DNA from 2 places in the Laceyella tengchongensis genome. Region 1 is predicted to be linked to the other one. Evidence: riboswitches for the same ligand, from Rfam matches in the RefSeq annotation. Region 1 holds a riboswitch; the other holds the start of a gene.

Region 1 (6,974 bases):
TGGGCGATTTCCGACAACTCGGGCACACGAGCCATGGTGCCGTCTTCGTTGATAACTTCACAAATCACTCCCGCAGGATAGGCGCCGCACAATTTAGCCAAGTCCACCGCCGCTTCCGTGTGCCCCGCCCGTCTCAACACGCCTCCTGGACGAGCGACCAGCGGAAAAATGTGGCCCGGCCTACGAAAATGTTGCGGTTTAGCGGCAGGATCAATCAGTTGGCGGATCGTGTCTGCCCGTTCAAAAGCGGAGATGCCCGTCGTCGTATTGTGTGCATCCACCGAAACCGTAAACGCTGTACCATGCCGGTCGGTGTTGTGCGTAACCATAGGAGGCAAATCCAGCGCTTGCGCCCGCTCTTCCAACAACGGAACGCACACCAAGCCGCGACCATGAGTGATCATGAAATTGACCGTCTCCGGCTTGATCCGATCGGCTAACGCCACAAAATCCCCTTCATTTTCCCTATCTTCGTCATCAACCACGATAATGACCCGGCCTTGTTTCAATTCAACCAGCGCTTCTTCAATCGTGTGAAACATGTTCGCTTCCCCCTTTGTCAACCGAGAAACCCGGCTTCCTTTAGTCTGTCCAACGACAAGCCATCCGGCGCGGCAACAGCAGGTTTGCCTTTCACCCATTTAGCCAGATACTTGCCGATCATGTCGCACTCGATGTTGACCTGATCGCCCGGTTTCCCTTGTTGCAACTGGGTGTGGTGCAATGTGTGCGGGATGATCGAAACGGTGAACGCATTCGCTTCCACATCGACCAACGTCAGGCTGATCCCATTGACCGCAATCGAGCCTTTGGGAATCATGTAATCGGTGAGAGCGGGGTCCACTTGAATGCGAAAGACCACTGCATTGGCCATGGGCGTAATCGATTGAATCACGCCCACCCCGTCAACGTGCCCTTGCACGAAGTGGCCTCCCAATCGGTCTCCTACTGCCAGCGCCCGTTCCAGATTGACCGGGGTTCCAGTCTGCAACTGACTCAGGTTGGTTCGTTTGACAGTTTCCGGCATCACATCAGCGCAGAAAGTGTCCGCGCTCATACGGGTCACTGTCAAACAAACGCCGTTGACGGCGATGCTGTCCCCCAACTCAGTCCCTTGGAGCACGCGGTCGGCCTGAATGGTCAACTCCATCGCCGCCGGTTGCTTCTTCACATGTATCACTCGGCCCACTTCTTCAATGATTCCTGTAAACACAGCCATCCTCCTCCGACATCATGCATGAAGATAACCTGTGACGCAGATGTCTTGGTCAAATTGCGCGACACGCACATCCCGAAGCGAAAGAGATGATTGCATAAGGGAAGGATTTTCCCCCTCAAAGGAAGTGGGGCTATCCTGGCCGCCCAACAATTTTGGCGCGATAAACGCAACCACTTTTTGCACCAATCCTTGCCGTAAAAATGCGGCGTTGACCGTGCCGCCACCTTCGATCATCAGCGACAAGATCCCTTCCTTCCCCAAAATATCAAGCATCTTTTCCAAATCAACTTGCGGCGCCGCACCTGTCGAAATGACGCGCACCCCCTTGGCGAGAAGGAGCTGTTCACGCTCCCGATCCCGTGCATCGGTTGTAAAAATCCAAGTTGGTGCTTCGTCAACCTTTGTAATGGCTGCATCCAACGGGGTTTGTAGGTGACTATCCAATATCACGCGCACAGGATGATTTCCGCCTGGAACCAGCCGAGCTGTCAATCGGGGATCATCGCATAGCACAGTCCGGATTCCCACCAAAATGGCATCATGCCGGTGACGCATCACGTGCACATGTTCACGAGCAGCTTCGCCCGTAATCCAGCGGCTATCTCCCGTCACGGTGGCGATTTTGCCATCCAAGGTCATCGCCGTCTTCAAAGTGACAAACGGCTTGCCCGTTCGGCGGTGGAAAAAATATGCTTCATTCAGCGCTTGGCATTCTGCCGCCAACACCCCTTCGATCACCTCGATTCCGGCCTCGCGAAGCCGGGCGATCCCCCGTCCCTGCACATTTTCATCCGGATCGGTCGTTCCGATCACCACACGCCGAACTCCCGCAGCGATCAACTTGTCCGTACATGGCGGTGTTCGACCAGTATGATTGCAGGGTTCCAATGTGACATAAATGGTGCTCCCTTCTGCTTCACGGCCAGCCATGTTGATTGCGTGCACCTCTGCATGTTCCGTTCCTGCTTTCAGATGAGAGCCCATTCCAACCATTTTGCCGTTTTTCACAACGACCGCGCCCACCATGGGATTGGGGGAAGTCTGGCCGGTTGCGGCTCCTGCCAAATCCAACGCCAATCTCATCCAATCTTCATGCGCTTTCACCTTTTCACCCCCCCTTTGAATAAAAAACCCCGCTTCCCAGTTTGCACAAGGAATCGGGGCAATTGTCAGAAAGAAGCAGGTTCATGTACGTATACAAAATTTAGCATAGCAAAATAAACCTTTAGAAGAGCTTTTTTAAAAAACCTCCCCAAAGGGTACACGACACCTGTTCATCCTTCTCCCATCCAGACTATACTGTCGGCTCCGGAATTTCACCGAATCCACCGCACGCGTGCGGGTCACGGGCTAAGGGGCCAATTTGCCCCATCACCGCCGGTCGGGATTTTCACCCTGCCCCGAAGGATGCAAAAAAACAGATTTAATTTTCCATTTTGAACGAGAAAAATCGTTCATAAGTGATTGTATCAAAAAGAACGGCAACTGGCGAGATGCGAAAATAAATTTTTCCACTTCTTTGATTCTGGCATCTTCCAATTGCACTAATTTCATACGGACAAATACAAAAAAACCGGTGCTCATGAACCCCGTTCATGAATACCGGTTTGTTCGCCAACCCTAACCTAATTCACCATCGGATTTGCAGGCAACTCCGCTTCCTTCAAACTCCGTTTCCAAGGCCAACCGCCTTGCATGCAGAGGTAACTGATTACCGAGAAATAAACGGAAATGATCGTGGTGTGTACCAACGCCGCCACCAGCTGCCCACCGGTCTTAATCGTGATGATCCCGGTCAGCGCCTGCAACGTAATCAAGACAAACGCCATCCAACCGCCTCGCACAAAATCCTGTCGATCGCGAAACGCCTTCAAAATCCCTATCAAGAAAAGCAAACTGAAAAGCCACATAGAATATGCCCCATACCGGTGCAACATGTGAATTCCCGCTAACGAAGTAAAATCAGGTAACAAGGTCGTTCCGCAACCGGGGAACGAATACCCGCATCCCATTGTGGCATCAGCATGGCGTACCAGCGCCCCAGTGTAAACAATGACATACGTCCAAGCAGCCAATCCCCATGTGGCAATCTTCATCCCTTTGCTGATGGGTTGATCGTCTTTCACACTTAATTGTTTTGGCAACTGGAACAACGTCACTGTCAACAAAATTACACTGGCAAATGAGATCAGCGAAAAGCCGAAGTGCAGAGCAAGGGCAAATTTCTTGGCGAATTCGCCTTCAAACACAACCGTCAACGCCCCCAGTCCGCCTTGTAACACCACAAAAAAGAGACTCATAAAGCCCAACGTTTTGACGCGCATATTGTCTTTGAACATCATCCAAGACCATACGGTCAAGATCAAAATCAGCAACCCGTCGATGCCCGAAACAACACGGTGGCTTAATTCAATCAGGGTGCTGATCGGCATCGATTCGGGAATCAATTGTCCATGGCAGAAAGGCCAAGAGTTTCCGCAACCTTTACCCGATTCTGTCTTGCTGACGATAGCGCCCATTAATAGCATGATATAAGCGCCGACCGAGGTGACCACCGCCAGCGCCCGTAAAATTCGAAGCTGTTTCATGCGCATCCTCCTCCATCCACTCCACATCATAACACACTCTGTTCCATCCGTGAAAATCTTGTCAACGAATCGGCACAATCCGCTCACAATATAGGATGATCTTGTCAAGTGGTAGAGGAGCGATCTTCAATACGGTATATCCTCGCAACCCGTAATTTCAGAAACACGAAGTATCACCGAACTGATTAATCAGCAGTCAACCACCGCTCGCGCAAAATGGATATGTTCAAATGCGCGGTAACCATCTGTCCGGCCCAGGAAATAACGTTCTTCAATGTCAGTTGGGGGCAAGTTCTCTTCGAGGCGCAAGCCGATGTGGGCCAGCTCCTTGGCAAGCGTAGCCGGGTCAAACCCTGTTTTCATCGGCTCTCCTACTCGACTCACTGCCTCTTGCATTCGCTTCACGCGAACGGAAGCCCGTTTAGTGTCAAAGGCGTTTAGATCCAAATAATCAAAAACGATCCAACTACCTGTTGCGGCAATATCGGCAAATGAGCGCAAGGTGTCAAACACGGTCTCTCTGTCAAGATAATAAGTCACACCTAGCCAACTAAAAAAACTTCGTAACTGGGGATCAAACGCTGTACGACAAAGCGCATCCGCCAGTTTTTCAGCAGTGAAATCCACTGGAACGAAATGTAATTGCGGCGGTTGCTCCCAGTCCAATTCGGCCAGGCGACGCCGCTTAAATGCTTGTGTGGCGGGATGATCAACTTCAAACACGTGGATCTGCTCCAACATGTCCGGCCGCCGAAACGCAAACGTGTCGAGGCCCGCCCCGAGGATGACATACTGCCGTGCTCCCTGGCGGACGGCTAACTCCAAGCTGTCCTCGGCATGTTTTGAGCGACTGAGGCTGATGGCGTTATGACTTTGCATCACCCATCGTAAGGCACTGGCTTGATCCTGGCAATCAGCGACCTTCTCCGGGGCGAAGTGCGGAAGGGACTGAGCCAGATGGGCTCCCAATTCGGAAAACGCTTCATCGGTAAACCACTGACGAGCTAGAAAATCATCAAATATCTTAGGGGAATCATACATGGCGTGGTATGCGCGGCCATAGGCGGAAATGAGTGCGGTCAAACTAACGCGAGGTTCTTTTTCCATCATTGTTTATCCTCCTCTTGCACGGTTGCTGATAAATTATGAGAGATCAGCTTTCATTATCATCATATTACGCAAGAGGATAAATAGTCAATAAATTTTTTATTATATCATATTTTATTATATTTGTCAAGTGCTATTTTTCGACACCACTCGCCTCAGACTTTGGTAATCGCCGTCTGCTCAACCTATCTTACGACAGACGGCGATTATCAAAAGTCGTCATAGCCAACGATACTCTTTTTTCAGTTGACCCAAGTCAATATCAGCGTATTTATCTGGATGAATCACAATCCGCACCGTGGGAGAAACGCGTTGCTGCTCATGCTGAAGTGAAATGATAATGATGCGAATCAAATCCACTTCGCGAATGCCGATCCCCGCTCTCCCCGTACCAAGCAACGGCACATTGACTGGGTGCCCCTCGCAAAGTTCTCGCGCCTTGGCCCATAAGCCTTTTAACGCATCCCACAAGATGTGCATGTCCATGTAGGGAAGCCCGCTGGGGTCATCCATCATGCTGGAGGCGACAATCAGATACTTTCCTTCGCCAAATACGACGGGCAAAGTGGTGCCGATGGGATAACTGCGCCCTTTGGCTTCAAGTAGCTCATCAACCAACCATCCCACTTCTTTATATCTGTCGAAATCGGCTTGGAAAATCTGCCGCGCCAATTGCACATCCAAAGAGTTGGCAAGGGGGCTGGCTGCAAAATAAAAATAGTTATTGCTTGGAATCACATTAAACCCCTCTTGGGCCAATAAGTCGCCAAACTTGATGACTACTTGGCTCGTTCCCACTCTGATGTTAATTTCCTCTGGGCGAATCATCTGAACCACACCGATGCACAGGCTGATTAGCAACAGGAGCAGAAACGGCCCGATGCCTTGCAACAGTTGCGAAATCGGCAAAAAATACGAAGAGATTTCAATCAATGTCCACATCGTTGCCAATGGAACGAACACCGACGCTAAAAACCGGCCCGGATTGTGTATGATGTCGTGCCATACGACACTCAATTTGATCGATACTGGCCGGAGCTTCTTTTTTACCGAAGAATTCAGTTTAGTCACCCCAAAATAAATCTCTCCTATCCAATTCTCACTATATCGCAAATGGCAAACGCTCACAATCTTCACATCCGGATTTCGTTTTAATACCATCCGCGTTATTTTCCGGGAAACGGAACAAGCTATGAACCAACGAACCATTACAGCCATGAGAGGAGAGTTGGGCATGATTAAGCGAATCGCCACTGTCACCATATACGTTGAAGACCAGGATCAAGCATTGCGCTTCTGGACCGAGCAGGTTGGCTTCACGGTACACGCCGACCATCCGATGGGGCCGAGCGGGCGTTGGATCGAAGTGGGGCCAGCCGGTGCCGAAACCAAGTTGGTGCTTTATCCCCGCGCACTGATGACTCATTGGGCCGAGTTAAAACCTTCCCTTGTCTTTCTCTGCGACGACATCGAGTCCACCTATCAACGCATGAAGGAAAACGGGGTGGTATTCCAAGGTGAGCCCAACAAAATGCCGTATGGTACATTCGCCGTCTTCAAAGACCTGGATGGCTATGAATATGTGTTAAAAGGATAATCCATTAAAACAAGGCAATGCGGCACCGCATTGCCTTGTTTTAAACAACCATTTTCGCCACTATCACCGCCGCGATCGCCCCGATGATCACCAGCATCGTATGCATTCGGAAATAGGCCAAAACCACAGCCACACCGCCACCGATCAACCCGATAACCGGGTTTTTATCAATCAATAACACCCCTGGGAAGATCAATGCTCCCAATGCTGCATAAGGGATGTTCTTTAGCAATCGGTCCACAAAGCCGGGGATCACCATCCTGTCCATGACCCATGCTGGCAACAAACGCGGGACCATCGTCACTAAAGACATTCCGAGAATGATCCACCATGCACTCACGCTTTCTCCCCCTTTCCCGCAAACAAGGCGCTAGCTGCCAACGTCGCCAAAATGATCGACCAACCGGACGCCAACCCAAGTAGCTCCGTGCCCAACGCATTTATTAGCATGGCAGTGCCAGCG
Region 2 (6,974 bases), on a different contig from region 1:
GAAACGAGCTGCTGGAGTGAAACAAAAACGCAAGGTTATCTTCTGGTTAACCCTCATTCTGATCAATCTCGCCATGGTTGGTTTCTTTTTGGGCAAAATCGTGGCCGCGCAAAGCCGCCCGATCCCCCACTCCGCACCCGCGAACCAACCGAAACCACGCCCGGTGGCTATTTATTTTGTGCCCCATGCCGATGACGAAATCCTGTCCATGTCACCAGATATCGTCAATCGGCAACGGATGGGTTACGAAGTTCACTTGGTGTTGATGAGCGGCGGCGAACACAGCGGAGCCCGCTTCGTGATCAACGGCTTCCGCGAAGTGGCAAGAAAAGGCAAAGTGGTCAAAATCCCCGTCTATTGCGTTTGGCACAACACTTATCACAGCGCGCTTGACGTCAATGACCCCGACGGCTACTACAGCCCACAGGATCTAGCCCGTGACCGGGTGAGGGAGTTTTACGCAGCGGCGGAGCGACTGGGCATTCCCCGCAACCGCGTACACGTGCGCAGTCTGGTCAACGGACGTTTTACAGAACGCGCTGTACGCCAAGTGTACGATTTCTTTTTGTCCCGCTACCCCCACGCCATTTTCAGAACGATGAGCCGGTATGATTATCACCGTGACCATGCGTTTTTGGGGCAGATCATGCGTCAATATGAATTGGAAGGAAAAATTAAACCCACGGACACCGTTTATTTCCTGTCCATATATAAGTCCCGTTTCACCAAACGCCGCCCACCCGTGGAAACCGTACAACTCAAGGTGATCGACCCCCGGGATCGCAACAAAATCCTGGAAGCCGCCCGGATTTATCTACGTTGGGAACCCAGCCACGGTTGGCATGCGTTGGGACTACACAGTGTTCCTCACCAATTTGAGTCATTCATGAAAAACATCCGCGTGGAAGCCCATTTTGACAGCTAGGCATACCCAGCGATGATGTACGGTGGCTTCTTCGCTTGTCCATCGGCGTTTATTGGCAAAAATAATTACATCTCACACGAGTCAATGTGATTGGCCCGTCACGCCCCAAACGGCAGCAGAAGCGGTTGGGAAACGGTCGTCGCTTCCGTCGCCAGGCCCTAGCAAGCAGACGCTTGCTTTTTTTATTGGCAACATCCAGCGCCCAATTTCCCTTTTTATTCTATGAAAATGTGTATCTGCTCCTATCAAATAGAGAACTAATCTCATAAATTAGAATATCTCTATTGAAAGGAGTAGAAATATGGCTACTTTCTTTGAAGCTACCACGCAAAAAAATAAGCTTTCTAAGTTAGTGTCGAGCCACAGCGATGTGCATGGGATTGGTGTGGGATATGCCAATCCGCGAAAACCGTCCCAAGGAGCCAGCACCATTGTTTATGTTGAGCGAAACATTTCTCCAAAGCGGCTAGCCACTCTGAAAGCCTCCATGGAACGAACCGTTGGCACCGCATCCAACGTTCCGATCCGTTTCGTTAAAAGTGGAGGGTTCTACTCAGACAAATTGGTTGCAGCCCAACCTATCTTTCAAACCCGGTTGCGTCCCGTCCCCGGCGGTGTCAGTGTGGGTACATCCACTGCCGGCACCGGCACGGCGGGAGTGATTACCGTCAATTTCCCCAATCCGTCGCGCCTGTTTGTGCTGAGCAACGCCCATGTGCTCAACCCGACCAATGACACCTCTTTTCATGAAGTGATTCAGCCGGGCCGATCGGATGGCGGGCGGCCGGGAACGGACCGCATCGGCAGAACCTTCCAATCGGTGATTATTAGCACAACGTCTGTCAATTTCTTGGATGCTTCCGTCGCCATTGCCGACCAAAACAGCCTGTTGGACCCCCGTTATCTGTTGGGCAACACAGGGCAACGGATTATATTGGCGGGCCATTACATCAGCTACCCTGTGGGAACACGCCTCAAGAAGACGGGGCGCACGTCGGGATTCGGCACAGGGACAGTAGAATCTATCAACGCGACAACGCGCATCCAATACTCATTCGGGATCGGCATGTTTGAAAACCAAACCATCGTTCGGGGTGATGGCGTCGTAGGAGGCCCTGGTGATTCCGGTTCCGTCTGGATCGGGGAAACGAACAATCTCGCCGCTGCTGTTCATTACTCGTCCACTTCCAACATGACCCGTTCGTTGTGCTTCCCCATTCAATTCGCCATGCAGACGTTCGGGATGAGAATCGCCGTTCCAGCTACCTCTTCCTCCAGACCGGAAGCCGGCTCCCTCAAAGGTGCCCCGAGAAAAAGCTTTGCTTATACGCAACCCCTCACCCAGAGGGAATTGGAACAAATCAACGTGGTCAAAGCGAAAAGAAGATCATAATCATCCAATACGCTCACATGCTCGCTTCCCAGTAGGCGAGCTTTTTTGTTTGGATGCACAAAACAACCTTCACAAAGCGGAAGGTTGCCGGTGTTTAGTCCAATTGCTTCTCAAACGCCATGTGCGGATCGTCGCTACCTCTAAGGTAAATGATCCCCTTTTGTTCATACTCATTCACCATATAGAGCCGCATCGCTTTTTCATTCTTGATCTGCGTGTCCAATCGGATGCTGGTGTACCCGTGCTCCTTGGCAAACCGTTCGATCTCCCCCATCAAAATGCGGGATACTCCCCTTCCCTGGATAGCCGGGTTGACGCACAATCGATGCACCACCAAAAAACGTCCAGATTGATCTGACCAAGAAACCTTTTCATAGGCATCCTCGTATTCCTGATCCAACACGACGACAGCCGCCACCCGATCTTCATCAAGCAGGGTGTAGAGATTTCTCTTCTGAATGTCGTCCTTAACCTGTTCTTCGCTGGGATAATCATCCGCCCATTGGGTAATGCCTTGCTCATTCATCTTGCGTGTCGCATGCCGGTAAATCTCCAAGATCTCATCCAACTGATCCAAATGTGCATGAACTAACCGCATGTTGCATCTTGCCTCCCTCGCTTCAACCCGCAGAATCTATCTCTAGGGTTCCACCAGGGAGAAAGAACATACCAAACATGCGCCCCTCTCCGGCATTACATTAACACCATTCCGACGGCGGACACGACCGCAATCACCAACCCTACCCCCATGAACAGAATCACAATGCCATACCCTTTTTGATTTAGGTGCATGAATGTAAAGAGCTGCAACACTACCTGAATCGAAGCCGAAATGATCAGCACCCAAAAAATGGCCGTTTTGGATTCAACCAGTCCTCCGCCGACCACGATGAACGCAATCGCCGTGAACAAAATCATCCATACAAACGAGAGGACATAGCGCCATGCCGTTTCCGGTTTTTCCTTCGGTTTCACTGGCCGCTGGGTTTGCGGCTGCAATTGCGGTTCCATTCCAACCACCTCGCCTTTTCTCCTTTTTATTTCATTATAATGAATTTTCTAATCATAAGCGATAAAAATGATCATCCATCGGGATGCCCCGGTTTTTCACCATGATCCGCCCTGATCGCTTGATGGATGCAAGCGTATTTAACAGAATCCCCTTCCCGATCGTGTTGGAGTCATTTATAATATAAAAACGAGGAATGCAAGACAATAACATAGGGATATCCTTCGGGGCAGGGTGAAATTCCCGACCGGCGGTGATGGGAAATGCGTTTCCCTAAGCCCGTGACCCGCTTACAAGCGGTGGATTCGGTGTGATTCCGAAGCCGACAGTATAGTCTGGATGGGAGAAGGATGATGACGCGTACGAAAATCAAGGTACACGACCCAGGGTGGAGTCTGCCCTTTTACAATAAAATGGGTTGTTTGCACCTTTCTTTCTGATACCCCGAAGATGGACACACCATCTTTCGGGGTTTCTTACCTTTTTCAGGCCTTCGTACCCGTTGTCATCAGAAGCACAAATAAGGGAGCGTGTTCTGATGCAACGATCGCAAGCACTGACAAAAATGATCTTTTTATCTTTGATGGCGGGCATCGCATTTATCTTACAAAAACTAGAATTTCCGTTGCCCGGCTTCCCAACGTTTTTAAAAATTGATTTCAGCGAAGTCCCTGCCTTAATCGCAGGACTTCTCTATGGGCCGTTGGCCGGGGTGTTGGTGGAGTTCTTCAAGAACTTCCTACACTTCCTCTTCAGCGGCAGTGAAACCGGCATTATCCCTGTCGGGCAACTGTCTAATTTCCTCGCCGGCAGCGTCTTTGTCGCTGTCACTTCCATCATCGCTCGCAAAGTGGGAGAATTGAAAGGGCTCATATACGGCTTGGCCACCGCCACGGTGATCAGCGCGGTCGTCATGACTTCGGCCAATTGGTATGTCTTCTTCCCGCTTTACAGCAAACTGATCCATTGGACAGTATCCGGTTCACAAAAATTCGCCTTAATCATGTTTGGTATCGCCCCGTTTAACTTGCTTAAAGGCGTACTTGTGACCGCGATTTTCATACCGCTTTATTTGAAATTACAACCCCATCTAAAACGGCGCTTAAGCTTCAGAACAGCGCCTTGACCATAGAAAAAACCCAGTCAAACAGGGAACATCCCGCTTGACTGGGTTTTTGTCGCCTGGGACGCGGACAGAGCAGATGGTTCCTAATCCCATTTGGCTGTTAAAATTAGGCATTCACATGCTCTTTTAGTTTCGCGTTTAGCGCGGCCGTCACAAACCCGCGGAAAAGCGGTTGCGGACGGTTAGGACGAGAGATGAACTCTGGATGGAATTGGGACGCGACAAACCAAGGGTGATGAATGTACTCCACAATTTCCACCAACCGGCCGTCTGGCGAGGTGCCGGAAAAGCGGTAACCCACTTTTTCCATCTCTTCGCGATACTCGTTGTTAAACTCATACCGATGGCGATGGCGCTCGTACACCAGATCCGTGCCATACGCTTGGTGAGCCACGCTGCCTGGTGTAAGCTTACACGGATAAAGGCCGAGGCGCATGGTACCGCCTTTTTCTTCAATCTCCTTTTGCTCAGGCAGAATGTCGATAATCGGATAAGGGGTGGACGGATCGATTTCCGAACTATTGGCCCCCTCCAGCCCAAGCACATGGCGGGCACCCTCAACGCAAGCCATCTGCATGCCTAGGCAAATGCCCAAGAAAGGAATGTTGTTTTCGCGAGCGTAGCGGGTAGCGGCAATTTTCCCTTCGATGCCGCGGTCGCCGAATCCGCCCGGCACCAGAATCCCGTTCACATCCCCTAACAGCTGAGCGGCATTCTCATCGGTCACTTCTTCAGCATTGATCCACTTGACCTCAATATCGGTGTCGCGCTCAAACCCGGCATGGCGTAACGCTTCCACCACGCTCATATATGCGTCGTGTAACGCGACGTATTTACCAACAATGGCAATGCGGGTGGTGTGCGCCAAATTTTTCACTTTATTGACCAGCTTGATCCAATCAGTCATGTCTGCTTGGCCGCATTCTAAGCCCAAGTGGTCGACCACAATTTGGTCAAACCCTTGTTCTTGCGCCATCAAAGGCACTTCATACAATGTTTCCGCATCGCACATTTCAATAACGGCTTCACGATCAATGTCGCAGAAAAGAGCGATCTTCTGTTTGATTTCTTCAGCCAACGGATATTCGGTGCGGCAGACGATGACATTGGGCTGAATCCCGATGCTGCGCAATTCTTTGACCGAGTGTTGCGTCGGTTTGGTTTTCAATTCGCCGCTAGCTCTCATCAACGGCACCAACGTGCAATGGATGTACATGACGTTTTCACGGCCCACATCACTCTTAATCTGGCGAATCGCTTCTAAGAATGGCAAGCTTTCGATGTCGCCAACGGTACCACCGATCTCAGTGATAACCACATCGGCACCTGTCTCGCGCGCCGCCCGGAAAACGCGATCCTTGATTTCGTTGGTGATGTGCGGAATCACTTGCACCGTCCCACCCAGATAATCGCCGCGGCGCTCTTTATTGATGACGGCAGAATAGATTTTCCCCGTCGTAACATTGCTGTTTTTGCTCAGATTGATATCAATGAAACGCTCATAGTGGCCGAGGTCGAGATCAGTCTCCGCACCGTCGTCGGTCACAAACACTTCGCCATGTTGGTATGGGCTCATCGTGCCCGGGTCGACGTTGATATATGGATCAAACTTTTGGATCGTCACTTTGAGCCCCCGGTTTTTCAACAATCTCCCCAATGCGGAAGCCGTGATACCTTTGCCAAGGGAGGATGCCACGCCTCCAGTCACAAAAATGTATTTAGCCATGTTTTATCTTCCTCCTGTATCTAAGGATGCCCCTATTCGCTTAAAGCATTTCAAAATCTCGCGTTCAGGCCCGCAACCATTTTTCTCAATCGCTTCACTTGTTTACGAGGCACTCACTGAAAAAAGGTTGGTTGCCTGTCGTAGCGGTTGAAAATACCGCACAAAATAGAAAAGAGCGCCCCCGAATGCAGGGGCGCTCTTTTCATTTCCGTTCATAATGAGCCCAAAAAATAATTTATCTCACATACCTTTATTTGTCAAGGATTAAAGCGCGTCTTCCTCGTCATCTTCTACGTCTTCGTCTGGCAATGCATCCTCATCACCGTCAAAAGGCGTATCTTTGTCGGCATAAGGCACCTCGATATCATCCAATTCATCCAGGCCGGCATTTCCGTAATCCTCGTCATCCGCATCAAACAATTCTTCATCCAATTCTTCGTCTAAATAATCGTCTTTCACGTTCATGGCCACAGCGGAATCGGTTGCCTGCTCGGTCGAATACCATTCCCTCAAGCCCCAAGTGCCTCTGCCCACACAAACGAAGCGTCCGTCAATATTGATTTCCGTATACAATTGCGCGATATATTGTTCAACTTCCTCTTGGGTAAATTCCTTTTTCTTCGCAACTTCCGCCATGATGTCTCTATATTGCATCGCGTCGCCTCTTTGTTTGAGCAGATCGTACGCTAGATCAACCATCGACGTTTCTTTGATCTTTTCTAAAGCGAGGTTGTCATTCAACCTGGACACATCCTTCCCTCAGGGCGAAGTCCACAAAATCCCTATGTTTCTCGT

The links. A riboswitch is a leader RNA that binds a small molecule or an ion and turns the genes downstream of it on or off. The one in region 1 is predicted to bind FMN.
Region 2: another riboswitch for FMN. It lies ahead of QQZ12_RS11490 (ECF transporter S component); the one in region 1 lies ahead of ribD (bifunctional diaminohydroxyphosphoribosylaminopyrimidine deaminase/5-amino-6-(5-phosphoribosylamino)uracil reductase RibD).

Annotation. Positions count from the first base shown of each region.
Region 1 covers NZ_FXTU01000006.1:191,097-198,070, reverse strand. Annotated here, with positions in the region: gene QQZ12_RS13250 (bifunctional 3,4-dihydroxy-2-butanone-4-phosphate synthase/GTP cyclohydrolase II) at 1-542, opposite strand, end outside; gene ribE (riboflavin synthase) at 560-1,213, opposite strand; gene ribD (bifunctional diaminohydroxyphosphoribosylaminopyrimidine deaminase/5-amino-6-(5-phosphoribosylamino)uracil reductase RibD) at 1,232-2,323, opposite strand; FMN riboswitch at 2,493-2,631, opposite strand; gene QQZ12_RS13235 (COX15/CtaA family protein) at 2,845-3,807, opposite strand; gene QQZ12_RS13230 (class I SAM-dependent methyltransferase) at 3,997-4,917, opposite strand; gene QQZ12_RS13225 (macro domain-containing protein) at 5,134-5,985, opposite strand; gene QQZ12_RS13220 (VOC family protein) at 6,149-6,511, shown strand; gene QQZ12_RS13215 (AzlD domain-containing protein) at 6,552-6,851, opposite strand; gene QQZ12_RS13210 (AzlC family ABC transporter permease) at 6,848-6,974, opposite strand, start outside.
Region 2 covers NZ_FXTU01000005.1:116,942-123,915, reverse strand. Annotated here, with positions in the region: gene QQZ12_RS11510 (PIG-L deacetylase family protein) at 1-925, shown strand, start outside; gene QQZ12_RS11505 (hypothetical protein) at 1,227-2,318, shown strand; gene QQZ12_RS11500 (GNAT family N-acetyltransferase) at 2,413-2,916, opposite strand; gene QQZ12_RS11495 (cytochrome C oxidase subunit IV family protein) at 3,012-3,329, opposite strand; FMN riboswitch at 3,544-3,682, shown strand; gene QQZ12_RS11490 (ECF transporter S component) at 3,866-4,453, shown strand; gene pyrG (CTP synthase) at 4,560-6,179, opposite strand; gene rpoE (DNA-directed RNA polymerase subunit delta) at 6,444-6,920, opposite strand.